Regions from separate parts of the Streptomyces sp. NPDC102437 genome, predicted to be linked through region 1. Evidence: riboswitches for the same ligand, from Rfam matches in the RefSeq annotation. Region 1 holds a riboswitch; each other region holds the start of a gene.
The links. A riboswitch is a leader RNA that binds a small molecule or an ion and turns the genes downstream of it on or off. The one in region 1 is predicted to bind cyclic di-AMP.
Positions count from the first base shown of each region.

Region 2: linked by a shared signal. The riboswitch ahead of ACIRJP_RS26235 (transglycosylase SLT domain-containing protein) and the one ahead of ACIRJP_RS11555 (M23 family metallopeptidase) in region 1 are both predicted to bind cyclic di-AMP.
Region 3: linked by a shared signal. The riboswitch ahead of ACIRJP_RS21295 (M23 family metallopeptidase) and the one ahead of ACIRJP_RS11555 (M23 family metallopeptidase) in region 1 are both predicted to bind cyclic di-AMP.

Region 1 is NZ_JBIWKI010000007.1:111,287-115,706, forward strand. It holds gene ACIRJP_RS11545 (M16 family metallopeptidase) at 1-568, shown strand, start outside; gene ACIRJP_RS11550 (M16 family metallopeptidase) at 595-1,977, shown strand; cyclic di-AMP (ydaO/yuaA leader) riboswitch at 2,249-2,415, shown strand; gene ACIRJP_RS11555 (M23 family metallopeptidase) at 2,428-3,237, shown strand; gene ACIRJP_RS11560 (GntR family transcriptional regulator) at 3,463-4,152, shown strand; gene ACIRJP_RS11565 (HPr family phosphocarrier protein) at 4,356-4,420, opposite strand, start outside.
Region 2 is NZ_JBIWKI010000022.1:46,650-51,069, forward strand. It holds partial or broken gene ACIRJP_RS26230 (FAD-dependent monooxygenase) at 1-736, shown strand, start outside; gene ACIRJP_RS26235 (transglycosylase SLT domain-containing protein) at 782-1,273, opposite strand; cyclic di-AMP (ydaO/yuaA leader) riboswitch at 1,278-1,431, opposite strand; partial or broken gene ACIRJP_RS26240 (ABC-F family ATP-binding cassette domain-containing protein) at 1,994-3,650, shown strand; gene ACIRJP_RS26245 (hypothetical protein) at 3,677-3,859, opposite strand; gene ACIRJP_RS26250 (DUF305 domain-containing protein) at 4,030-4,420, opposite strand, start outside.
Region 3 is NZ_JBIWKI010000015.1:176,965-181,384, forward strand. It holds gene ACIRJP_RS21275 (hypothetical protein) at 1-6, shown strand, start outside; gene ACIRJP_RS21280 (SPFH domain-containing protein) at 70-1,287, shown strand; tRNA gene ACIRJP_RS21285 (tRNA-Met) at 1,303-1,376, shown strand; gene ACIRJP_RS21290 (PP2C family protein-serine/threonine phosphatase) at 1,548-2,708, shown strand; cyclic di-AMP (ydaO/yuaA leader) riboswitch at 2,982-3,134, shown strand; gene ACIRJP_RS21295 (M23 family metallopeptidase) at 3,146-4,240, shown strand; gene ACIRJP_RS21300 (aldo/keto reductase) at 4,367-4,420, shown strand, end outside.

The DNA.
Region 1 (4,420 bases):
CGAGTGCGACGCGGCGGACCTCGCGCTGACCGTGCTCGGCGGCGGCGAGTCGTCGCGGCTGTACAACCGCCTGGTGCGCCGTGACCGTACGGCCGTGGCGGCCGGGTTCGGACTGCTGAGGCTGGCCGGTGCGCCCTCGCTGGGCTGGCTGGACGTCAAGATGTCCGGCGGCGTCGAGGTGCCGCAGGTCGAGGCCGCGGTCGACGAGGAGCTCGCCCGGTTCGCAGCCGAGGGCCCGACGCCCGAGGAAATGGAGCGCGCGCAGGCCCAGTTGGAGCGCGAGTGGCTGGACCGCCTCGGTACGGTCGCCGGCCGCGCCGACGAACTGTGCCGGTTCGCCGTGCTGTTCGGCGACCCGCAGCTCGCCCTGACCGCCGTTCAGCGGGTGCTCGACGTCTCCGTGGAGGAGGTCCAGGCGGCCGCCAAGGCCCAGCTGCGCCCCGACAACCGTGCGGTGCTGGTCTACGAGCCGGTCGAACCGGCCGAGCCCGCGGACGCCGCGGAGCCCAATGAGACCGAGGCGACCGACGCCGACGACACCGACGCGCACGAGGGGGCGGACCAGTGACCGACGCTGCCGCGACTGGAGTTTCGATGCAGTACCACCCGCAGCCGGCCCCCGGCCCCGCCCGCCCCTGGGCCTTCCCGGCGCCCGAGCGCGGCGCCCTGCCCAACGGCCTCACGGTGCTGCGCTGCCACCGCCCCGGCCAGCAGGTCGTGGCGGTCGAGATCTTCCTCGACGCCCCGCTGGACGCCGAGCCCGAGGGCCTCGACGGCGTGGCCACGATCATGTCGCGGGCACTGAACGAGGGCACCGACAAGCACAGCGCCGAGGAGTTCGCCGCCGAGCTGGAGCGCTGCGGTGCCACGCTCGACGCGCACGCCGACCACCCCGGTGTCCGGGTCTCCCTGGAGGTCCCGGCCTCCCGGCTGGCCAAGGCCCTAGCGCTGGTCGCCGAGGCGCTGCGGGCGCCCGCCTTCGCCGAGAGCGAGATCGAGCGGCTGGTGCGCAACCGGCTCGACGAGATCCCGCACGAGCAGGCCAACCCGGCCCGGCGCGCCGCCAAGCAACTGTCCAAGGAGCTCTTCCCGGCCGAGGCGCGCATGTCGCGCCCGCGCCAGGGCACCGAGGAGACGGTGGAGCGGATCGACCCGGCCGCTGTGCGCGCCTTCTTCGACGCCCACGTCCGGCCGTCCACGGCGACCGCCGTGGTCGTCGGTGACCTCACCGGCATCGACCTGGACGCGCTGCTCGCCGACACCCTCGGCGACTGGTCGGGCGACACCGCGGCCCCGCGTCCCGCTCCGCCGATCACCGCCGACGACACCGGCCGGGTGGTGATCGTCGACCGTCCGGGCGCGGTGCAGACGCAGCTGCTGATCGGCCGGATCGGCGCCGACCGGCACGACAGCGTGTGGCCGGCCCAGGTGCTCGGCACGTACTGCCTGGGCGGCACCCTCACCTCCCGTCTCGACCGGGTGCTGCGCGAGGAGAAGGGCTACACGTACGGCGTACGGGCCTTCGCCCAGGTGCTGCGGTCATCGGCCCCGGACACCGCCTCGGGGGCGACCGGCGCCGCGATGCTCGCCATCAGCGGCTCGGTGGACACGGAGTCCACCGAACCGGCGCTCAAGGACCTGTGGACCGTGCTGCGGACCCTGGCGGCGGAGGGGCTGACCGACGAGGAGCGCGAGACGGCCGTGCAGAACCTCGTGGGTGTGGCGCCCCTGAAGTTCGAGACGGCGGCCTCAGTCGCGGGAACCCTCGCCGACCAGGTCGAGCAGCACCTCCCCGACGACTACCAGGCACATCTGTACGCCCGGCTCGCGGAGACCGGCACGGTCGAGGCGACCGCGGCGGTCGTCAACGCTTTCCCGGGTGACCGGCTGGTCACGATCCTCGTCGGCGACGCGGCACGGATCGAGGAGCCCGTCCGGGCGCTGGGCATCGGAGAGGTGTCGGTGGTCACCGGCTGACGAGTGGCCCGGCGGGCGCCGGGCGGGGCCGGTCATCAGCCCCGTCCTGCCCGTCGCCACTCTCGCTGTACCGGCAGATACCGGGACAGAAGGAAGACCCTTGCGAGTGTGATCTCGCCAGGTTCTTCCTTTTTGTCCGTTCTGGGGGGAGGTTGCCTGTCTGCCCTGTGGGATGCGCTACAAAACGGCCTGTCCGTTTGGTGAATGAAAGTGACCCCGCTTAGCGTCGGCTCGACTGTCCGTCACTCGTATGCCGCATCCGCGACGTACCGGACAGTCATCGCCGAGTCCCCGCCAGGCGTGAGCCTGGGGAGCCGGGGACCCATGAAGTCCCTGGGGTGAATCGGATGCCTGAGCCCGGACGGGCCGGTGCGTCCGTAGGAGACCTTCCTGCTCCGAACCCGTCAGCTAACCCGGTAGGCGAGAAGGAAGGAAAGGACCAGCCACTCCATGGCGTTCACCCGTGCCACCGGGAAGCACCGTGCCCCGAGCCGACTGACGCGCCGCAGCGCGAAGGTCGTCGGCGTCGCGGCTCTGGCCACCACCGGCGTCATCGGCGGCCTGGCCGCTCCCGCCTTCGCAGCGGACTCCGACGCCCCCTCCGTGAGCGAGACAGGCCTCAGCCAGGTCATCGCCATCGACAAGACCCTCGCCGACCGGATCGACGCCCAGGCCGACGCCCAGCAGCACCAGGCCGACGCCGCGGCGAAGGCGAAGGCCGAGGCCCACCGCAAGGCCGAGGCCAAGAAGAAGGCCGAGGCGAAGGCCAACGCCAAGGCCGAAGCTAAGCGCGCCGCCGAGGCCCGCGCCGAGAAGGCACGCGCCGCCCGGTCCGCCGAGCGCACCCGCCTGGGCGCCTTCCGGCTTCCGGTCGCCGGCTCGTACGTCACCACCGGCTACAAGTCCAGCGGCTCGCTCTGGTCCTCCGGCAGCCACTCCGGCATCGACTTCCACGCCGCCTCCGGCAGCTCCGTCGTCGCCGTCGGCGCCGGCACCGTCGTCGAGGCCGGCTGGGGCGGCGCGTACGGCAACAACATCGTGCTCCGGATGACGGACGGCACGTACACGCAGTACGGCCACCTCTCCTCGATCGGCGTCTCCATCGGCCAGAGCGTCCGCGCGGGCCAGCAGATCGGCCTGTCCGGCTCGACCGGCAACTCCACCGGGCCGCACCTCCACTTCGAGGCCCGGACGACCCCGTCGTACGGCTCCGACATGGACCCGGTCGCGTACCTGCGCGCCCACGGCGTCAACGTCTGACCGACGCCCACGCACCACCTCGTCCGAAGGCCCCGGCAGCATGCCGGGGCCTTCGGCATTCCCGCCGCCCGGCCGCGGGGGACGACTGCCCGCCCGGCCACCCCGTGGCCAAAATATATTCATGAATTTCTGCCCGGCATCGGAAATGCGGCCGCATTGCAATAGAGTCGCGTATCAGGCGTCGGCCGGCCGCGTTTCGCGGGGGATTGAGGCGGAGGTTCGGACATGCGCATTCCGGCGCATTCGGTATGCACGGCAATCCGTGACGACATCGTCTCCGGTGTCTTCGAACGCGGCAGCCGTCTCAGGGAGGAGCTGCTGGCCCGCCGTTACGGGGTCTCACGCGTCCCGGTACGGGAGGCGCTGCGCACCCTGGAGTCCGAGGGTTTCGTGGTCACCCGCCGGCACGCGGGCGCCTGCGTCGCCGAGCCCACCGAGCTGGAGGCGGCCGACCTCCTGGAGGTCCGCACGCTGCTGGAGCCATTGGGCGCCGCCCGCGCCGCGCGACGCCGCACCGAAGCACACCTCAAGGTGCTCCGCGGCCTCGTGCGGCTCGGCCAGGACCGGGCCCGGCGCGGCGAGGGCGAGGACCTGCGTGCGCTGGGCGGCTGGTTCCACGAGACGCTGGCGCAGGCCTCCGGCAGCCCCGGCCTGATCGCGCTGCTCACCCAGCTGAGACACAAGATCGCCTGGATGTACGCGGTCGAGCAGCCTGCCCGCCCGGTGGACTCCTGGGCCGAGCACGGGGCCATCGTGGACGCGGTGGCGCGCGGCGACGCGGAACGGGCCAGGGCGCTGGCCGCGCACCATGCGGAGCGGGCCGCGGCCGCGCACCGGCTGCGAGGGGGGCCCGCCGCCCCCGGCGGGGTGAGGAGCACGCAACACTCCGTAAACACCGCAGGCGTCCGGAATTAACAATTACGCCGTATACAGAGGGAAGCAATCGGGCGGGATGTCGTCACCGGTTCGGACCGAATTTCGCGCCACCTGAATTTCGCGTGCCCGCGCTCCGCCCGCCCGCATTGTTTCATCCGAATCCTCGCCGGAGGCTCTGCTCCGGAAAACAAAAGAGCCGCGGCCCCGGTTCAGGGTGCCACGGCTCTTTCGCGGAACATGATTCAGACGGTCTCCGGGAGCTCCTCGAGCCCCTCGGCGACGAGCTTCGCCAGGCGGTCCAGAGCCG
Region 2 (4,420 bases), on a different contig from region 1:
GGTGACACCCGGCTGGAGGCGGAGCTGGTCGTGGCCGTCGGCGGGATCGGCAGCCGGTTGCGCGGCCTGCTCTTCCCGGGACATCCCCCGTCCGGCCCACAGCGGCTCGACGGTGCTGCGCGCCATCACCGAGTCGCCGGTCGACCTGCGTGCCGACTTCGAGCTGACCTGGGGACCGGGGGCCGAGTTCGGCCGCATCGCCTTCGCCGACGGCAGGGCCGAGTGGCACGCGGTGCTCAACGCTCCCGCCGGTGTGCGCCATCCCGACCCGCTCGCGGAGGTCCGCCGCCGGTTCGACGGCTGGCACGACCCGATTCCCGCCCTGCCGGCGGCGACCCGGCCCGATGCCGTCCTGCACCATGACGTCCACGAACTGGTCGTCCCGCTTCCCTTCTACGTGGTGGGCCGGGTGGCACTGCTCGGCGATGCCGCGCACGCCATGACCCCGAATCTCGGCCAGGGGGCCTGCCAGGCACTGGAGGACGCGGCGACACTGGCCGCCGCAGTGTCCGGCGAAGCGACCGTCGAGTCGGCGCTCGGCAGCTACGACGCGGAGCGCCGACCCCGCAGCCAGTCGGTCGCGCGGGCCGCGCGGCAGGCCGGCCGGATGGGCCAGCAGCTGTCCCACCCGGCGGCCGTCGCGCTGCGCAACGCGGCGATGCGTCTCGCGCCGTCCCGTGTCACGGTCCGCACGATCCTCCGCCACACCGACTGGACACCCCCGAGGCTGGGCTGACCTCGGGACGGGGCACCCGGCGGTGCGGCGGCGGTGTCGCGTACGTCAGTAGGCCCCGAAGACGTTGTCGATGGAGCCGTACCTGGCGGCCGCGTAGTTGCACGCTGCCGTGATGTTGGCGACCGGGTCGTAGCTGTCCGTCGAGGTCCCGGGCACGTGGTAGGCCCGGAACGTCGGATCGATGATCTGGAGGAGACCCTTGGACGGCGTCCCGGCGGCGGCGTTCGAGTCCCAGTTGTTGATTGCCCGGGGGTTGCCGGACGACTCGCGCATGATGTTGCGGTGGATGCTGTCGTAGCTGCCGGGGATGTTGTGCTCGGCCATGACGGCCAGCGACTCCTTGATCCAGCCGTCCAGATCGTTGGTGTACGTCGCGGACTGCGCGGCCGGTGCGGCGGCGGACTGTGCCGGAGCCGCCGAGGCGGTGTGGGCACCGAGCAGCGGCAGCAGGAGCGCGGCGGCGCCGGTGCCCACGGCTATGAAACCGCGGGTCAGCGGGGTGGACTTGCGACGACGGTACGTACCCGTTGCGGACATGGTGGATTCCTCTCCGTCGCCTGCGGGGTGAGCTGTCGGGTTCAGGCTGGAGATGCCTGGCCGCACGCGAGCGCGGCTCCACCCCGAGCCGTTCCGGATTCCGGACCGGCGGCTTACCTGGGTCCCCCGCTCCTGCCGTGCATGGGTGGTCGGATGGTCGGACGGCGGCAGGATTCGGCGTTCCGTCCGGATTGACGGTGACCGTAGGCGAGAAGAGCCGAACGGGACAAGACCCCAATTTCCGAATGCAATTCGCCCACAAGATCGATTAACGGGAATTTCGGTAATCCACCTCACACCGCACGACCCGCTCCCCTTGCGCGGAAAGGGAACCGGCTCACGGGGCACGGCACCCCCCGGGCCCAACGTGACTCGCGCCACGAATTCACAAAAGCGGGCATTTCGCCCAGTGATCGCCAAGACCCGGTGACATTGCCTTTCCGCCCCCCGGTCGTTACAGTTTCGATGTCCTGTTATCTCCGATTGAGGTGGACGTTGCGCATCTGAGGTTCGCGAACATCACGCCGTACGGCTTTCCCCGTACGCCCGTCACGCAGTAGCAGTGCTTCGCACTGCCCGTGACCCCGCGTGGATGCGACCTCGGTGCATGAGCCGTCCTTCGCTCTTCAGGACCGCCGCACCTCCTTCCGCTGCCCGGTCGCCGCGTGGTGCTCGCATACGAAGCCCCCTTCACTGCGCTTGCGAATGCGAGGAACACTCATGGCGACACCCACCACCCCCCACGCCTCCCTCACCTGCTCGGCCCTGACCTTCCGGTGGCCGGACGGCACCACCGTCCTCGATGGTCTCTCGCTCAGCATCGGCCGGGGGCGCGTAGGGCTCGTCGGCGCCAACGGTGCGGGCAAGTCCACCCTGCTGCGGCTGCTCGCCGGTCAACTGCGCCCGTCCCAGGGGTCGGTGACCGTCGGCGGCAGTCTCGCCCACCTTCCGCAGAACATCACCCTCGACACCACACTGCGGGTGGACCGGGCCCTGGGCATCGCCGAGCGGCGCGACGCGCTGCGCGCCATCGAGGCCGGCGACGTCGACGAGAAGCACTTCGAGACGGTCGGCGACGACTGGGACGTCGAGGAACGGGCCCTGGCGACACTGGGATCGCTCGGTCTCGGCGGCATCGAACTCGACCGCGCCGTGGGGCAGTTGTCCGGAGGGGAGACCATCCTGCTCCGGCTGGCCGCGCTGCTGCTGGAGCACCCCGACGTCCTGCTCCTGGACGAGCCCACCAACAACCTCGACGTGTTCGCGCGCCGCAGGCTCTACGAAGCCGTCGACTCCTGGCGCTCGGGCGTACTGGTCGTGGTCAGCCACGACCGGGAACTGCTGGAGCGCGTAGACCGCATCGCCGAGCTCCGCACCGGTTCGGTGAACTGGTACGGCGGTGGCTGGTCGGCGTACGAGGAGGCCGTGGCCGCCGAACAGGAGGCCGCCGGCGGATGTTGCGGGCCGCCGAGGCCGATGTGCGCCGCCAGAAGCGTGAACTGGAGGAGACACAGGCGAAGCTGGCCCGGCGCCAGAGGAACGGCCGGAAGGCGGAGGCCGAGGGCGGCCTCCCGAAGATCCTGGCGGGCCGCCGGAAGCGATCGGCACAGGAGTCTGCGGGCAGGCTTCGCGGCGTCCACGAGGAGCGCCTCGGCGAGGCGCTCGAACGCCTGGAGGAGGCCGCCGACGCGATCCGCGACGACGCCGGGATCCGCGTGAGCCTCCCGCACACGGCGGTGCCCACCGGGCGCACCGTGCTGAGTCTGAACGGGCTGCGCCCCGGTTCGGGGGGCTGCGCGAGGGAACCCTCCAGGTGAACGGGCCGGAGCGCATCGCGCTCGTCGGCCGCAACGGCGCCGGTAAGACGACGCTGCTGCGCACGCTCACCGGTGAGCTGGCCCCGTTGTCGGGCGATGCCAGGACCTTCGTACCGGCGCGGTACCTACCGCAGCGGCTCGATGTGCTGGACGACAAACTGAGCGTCGCGGCGAACGTGGCCCGGATGGCGCCCGGTGTCACCGACAACCACATCCGCGCCCAGCTCGCGCGCTTCCTCTTCCAGGGCAAGCGCGCGGAACAGCCGGCGGCCACACTGTCGGGCGGCGAACGTTTCCGTGCCGCCCTCGCGGCGACGATGCTCGCCGCACCGGCCCCGCAGCTGCTGATGATCGACGAGCCGACCAACAACCTCGACATCGCCAGTGTGCGACAGCTGACCGGTGCGCTCGAGTCCTACGGGGACGCACTCCTGATCGCCAGTCACGACCTCGCCTTCCTCGAATCGGTCGGTGTCACCAGGTGGCTGCTGGTCGGCGAGGAGCTGCGGGAGACCGGCGCCGAGGAGGTGGCCGAACTGCTACGCGCCCCGATCCGTTGATGCCGGGGCTGTCGGCCTCGTGCGCCTCACAGCCGCCGGACGCGCATCACGCCGGTCAGCATCGGGAGGGTGAACTCGCCGCGGGCGGTCTCAGGTCTGCTTGCGAGGAAGGCGCGGATCCTGCCCAGCAAGGCCTCTCGCTCCTCTTCCGGCATGACGAGCACCCCGCCCGCCGACGAGGCGTGAAGCAACTGTTCGCCACGATCCATGCGGTCACGCTAGACGCGCGGTTGGCGGGTCGGCTACCTCCTTGCCGCAAGCCCGGCAGTGGCGCCGAGGCCGCCGGCCGAACGGCGGTCGGTGGGACGTGCCCGTACCGGCCGGACAGGGAAAGGGGATGCGGGCCTTCGTACGCCGGCGGCCCGCACCCCTGCCGGGGTCAGAGCCTGTCGATGATCTTGTTCATCTGCTCGATCTCGGCGGTCTGGGCCGTGACGACGGCACCGGCGAGCTTCTTCGCGTCGGCGTTGACACCGTTCTTCTGCTCGTCCTCGGCCATGGTGACGGCGCCCTGGTGGTGCCCGATCATGAGCTGGGCGAACTTCTTGTCGAAGTGCTTGCCCTTGGCGGCCTCCAGATCGCTCATGTCCTTGCCGGACATCATTCCGGGCATTGCCGAGCCGTCCGAGCCGTGATCCATCCCGGGCATGTCACCCATCGAGGACGAGGACGAGGGCAGCGGCTTGCCCCACGACTTCAGCCAGCCCTTCATCGTGTCGATCTCGGGGTCCTGGGCCTTCTCGATCGCGGTGGCCAGCTTCTTGATCTCG
Region 3 (4,420 bases), on a different contig from region 1:
TCCTGAGCCGGAACAGCCGAAACCGTCGCGTACACCAAAAACGCAGTGACGTACGGCAGGAGTCTTCCCATGTTCTTCTGGCACGTTCCCGCCCCCAACGAGGCGATGCTCATCTCCGGTTCCAAGAGCCGGCAGACCCTGGACACCCAGTTCCGGATCGTCACCGGGCACGGCAGTTTCGTGCTCCCGGTGAAGCAGAAGGCGCGCATGCTCTCGCTGGCGCTGCGCGAGGCGGAGATCACCGAGGACTGCGTGACGCAGCAGGGCATCCGCCTCAACGTCCGGGCCGTGGCAGTCTTCAAGGTCGGCGACGACGCCGTGTCCATCGCCAACGCGGCCCGCCGTTTCCTGACCGAGCAGGAGCAGATGGAGGAACTCGTCGGGCGGATCTTCGCCGGGCACCTGCGTTCCATCGTCGGCGGGCTGACCGTGGAGCAGATCATCCGTGAACGCAACCGGGTCTCCCAGGAGGTCATCGCGGGCAGCCACGGCGAGATGGAGAAACTCGGCATCGTCGTGGACGCCCTCCAGATCCAGGAGATCGACGACGCCACCGGCTACATCAAGAACCTCGCGGCCCCGCACGCCGCCGCGGTCGCCAGCCAGGCCCGGATCGCCGAGGCCAAGGCCGACCAGGAGGCCAGCCAGCGCGAGCAGCAGGCCGCCGCGCTCAAGGCGGAGTACGAACGCGACACCGCGATCAAGCGGGCCGGCTTCCTCGCCGAGACCGAGCAGTACAACGCCCGCGCCGCACAGGCCGGACCGCTCGCCGGCGCCAGGGCCTCGCAGGAGGTCATCGAGGAGCAGACCGCGCTGGCCGAACGGCAGGCCGCGCTCGCCGCGCAGCGGCTGGAGGCGGAGGTCCGGCGCCCGGCGGACGCCGAGGCGTACCGGCAGCGCACCCTGGCGGAGGCGGCCCGGGACCGGGCGAAGTTCGAGGCGGACGGCAACGCGTACACCGAACGGACCCTCGCCCAGGCGCAGGCCGACGCCAACAGTGCGCGCGCCGCGTCGCTGCGTGACGGCAACCAGGAGCTCATCGCCGCCAACCGCATCGTGGAGAACCTGCCCGCCCTGGCCGACGCCGCCGCCCGGGGCATGTCCGGCGCCGACCTCACCGTGCTCAACGGCACCGATGGCGTCAACGAGTTGGCGGCGGGCGTCGTCGGCCAGGGGCTGGCGATCCTCCACTCGCTGCAACGGGGCGTGGACCCGGTGAAGCGGCAGGAGGACGGAATGAAGGGCGGGCGGACCCGATTGGTCAAAAGGGCGCCGGAGATGCCGTAGAGTTGTGTTCACCGACGCGGGGTGGAGCAGCTCGGTAGCTCGCTGGGCTCATAACCCAGAGGTCGCAGGTTCAAATCCTGTCCCCGCTACTGAAGAATTCAGGCCCGGCACGCATGCAGCGTGCCGGGCCTGATTCGTTTTGCTGTGCCCATTCCCCCCATTGGCCGAAGAGGATTCGCCGCTCCGTTCCGGTCCGGCGAGCCTGGGGGTGGGGCGCGGTACCGTCCGCAGCCGCGCGCGTACCGGGCAGGAGACCACAGGTGTGGAAGCGGGAGAGGCGGCGCGGCAAGCATGTCGGGGGCGGTGCCGGTACCCGGCGGTTCGTACGGATGCTGCCCGCCCTGATGATTCTCGGCGGGCTGGTGTTCGACGCCCTCACCCCGCCGATTTTCACGGCCATCCCGCTGTTCGTGGCCGCTCCGCTGATCGCCGCCCCGTTCTTCTCGCTGGCCAGCACTGTCCGCACCGCTATCGCCGCGATGCTGGCCGTCATCGCGCTGCGGCTGTACACCAGCTCGTTGCCGGAGGCCGTGCCGTTGATCGAGCTGCTCACCCTGGCCACCGTCTCGGTCCTTGCGGTGGTGATCAACGGGGTCGTGCGGCGCGGCAACGAGCAGCTGGCCTCCGCGCGGTACATCGCGGAGACGGCCATGCGCGCGGTGCTGCCGCAGCCGGCCGACCGGATCGGCGGACTGCATGTCGCGGCGCGGTACGAGGCGGCACAGGCGGACGAGTTCGTCGGCGGTGACCTGTTCGCCGTGGCGGACACCCCGCAGGGGGTGCGGCTGGTGGTCGGTGACGTACGGGGGAAGGGGCTCGACGCCGTCGAGACGGTGGCGGTGGTCATCGGGGCCTTCCGCGAGGCGGCCGAGCAGGAATCCTCGCTGGAGGGGGTGGCGCGGCGGCTGGAGCGGGCGCTGGCGCGGGAGGAGGCGCGGCGGGGCGGGCTCGATGTGCTGGAGGGCTTCATCACCGCCGTGCTGGCCGAGATCCCGTACGGGCTGCCCCTGGTGCGGATCGTCAACCGCGGGCACCCCGAGCCGATCCTGCTGCATCCGGACGGGGCGCTGGAGGTGCTGAAGCCCTCCGTGCCCGCGCTGCCGATCGGGATGGGGCTGGGAGCGTGGCCGGAGTGCACGGACGAGTGGGATCTGCCGGCCGGGACGACGCTGCTCCTCTACACGGACGGCCTCTCCGAGGCGAGGGACGCCGAGGGGGTCTTCTACGATCCGGCGGCCCGGCTGCGCGGGCGGATCTTCCCGGGGCCCGAGGAGCTGCTGTCCGCCCTGACCGATGACGTGCGCCTGCACACGGGCGGCGAGACGACCGACGACATGGCGTTGCTCGCGGTCGCACGTCCGGCCGAGGGGCAGCCGGACCGGCGAAGGACCGTGCGGATCGTCGGTGCTGAGGAGACGTGAAAAGACGGAAGGGACGGACAGGGACGGTGGCGTGGCGGGCCGATGCCACCGTGCGTAATCGAAAGGCGCCGCTCCGCATAACGTTTGACGCAACGTCAGAAACGGGGTAGTGACTGAAGGTCGGTCAACTCGTCCGGTTCCACCCGCTTGTGTCCCGTAAAGTCCAGGCCAAGGAAGTGAACGATCAGTGGGAACAGCTTGGAATACGGCCCCGGTGTCTATTAACGTTCGATAACGCAGCGCGGTCGTCCCAGCCGTCATCAGTGGCGGCGCCGTGCGCGAGCGCCGAATTCCGCAAGGGAACCGGGGAACCACCTACATGGGGTGAATCGGACACCTGTGTCTCGTGAGAGACGGAGGGGCCCGTAGGAGACCTTCCTGCTCCGAACCCGTCAGCTAACCCGGTAGGCGAGAAGGAAGGAAAGGAGTGCGCCCCCGTGGCGTCCAACAAGCCTGCCCCCGAGGCCCCGTCCCGGTTCGATCACGACTACGGCACCGGGCCCGAAGGCGACTTCACCGGCAATTTCACGGGTGAGTTCACCAGTGAGCCCGACCGCGGCTGGGACGAGTGGAACCCCACCGAGGAGACCGTCCGCCCCGTGCGCGGCAGGCACCGCGTCGCCAAGCAGCGCAACGGTCTCGCCCGTAGCTCCACGGTGCTGGGTGTCGGCGTCATAGCGGCGGTCGGCGCGGGTGGCATGGCCTCCGCGCAGAGCAAGCCGCCGGTCTCCATCTCCATGCCCGACGCCATCACGGACAACCTCCCCGACGCCAAGTCCCTTCCCGGCGTGGGCGCCCTGTTCACCGACGGTTCCGAGGCGGACAAGACCCAGGTCGCGGCCGCCACCGCCCCGCTCACCACCGCCGGAATCACCACCGCCGAGGCCGAGCAGGGCACGACGGACGCGGGCGAGGCGCTCCGCGCCCGCATCCTCCAGCAGGCCGAGCAGCAGCAGGACGCCGCCGACGCCGAGGCCAAGGCGGCCGAGGAGAAGAAGGCCGCGGAGAAGGCGGCCGCCGAGGCCCAGAAGCAGCAGGACGAGGCCAAGGCCAAGGTCGCCGCCGAGAAGAAGAAGGCGGAGGAGGAGGCCAAGAAGAAGGCGGAGGCCGCCCGGCTCGCCAAGCTCGCCGCCAGCTACGCCATCCCGACCTTCTCGTACACGATCACCTCGACCTACGGCCAGGCCGGTTCGATGTGGTCCTCCGGCTACCACACCGGCCTCGACTTCGCCGCTCCGACCGGCACCCCGATCAAGGCCGTCCACGGCGGCACGATCAAGTCGGCGGGCCTGGCCGGCTCGTACGGCTACCGCACCGTGCTGGAGCTGGAGGACGGTACGGAGATCTGGTACTGCCACCAGTCCTCGATCGGCGTGAGCGTCGGCCAGAAGGTCAGCACCGGGGACACCATCGGCCGGGTCGGCGCGACCGGCAACGTGACGGGACCCCACCTCCACCTGGAGGTCCACACCGCCTCCGGTACGGGCATCGACCCGATGGCCTGGCTCCGCGGCAAGGGCCTCAACCCCTGAGAACACCGGCGGTCCTGACGCTCACCCCCCGACGTCAGGGCTGCCGGTCTGTTGTGGGCGGTCGGTCGCGGGCGGCCTCATGAGTGATTCGGAATAGCGAGTTATCCGGAATCCGTTGATTCACTTATGACTTCACTTCGTAAGCTGGGCCCTTCCGACCTCCAGGTCTTCCCGCTCGCT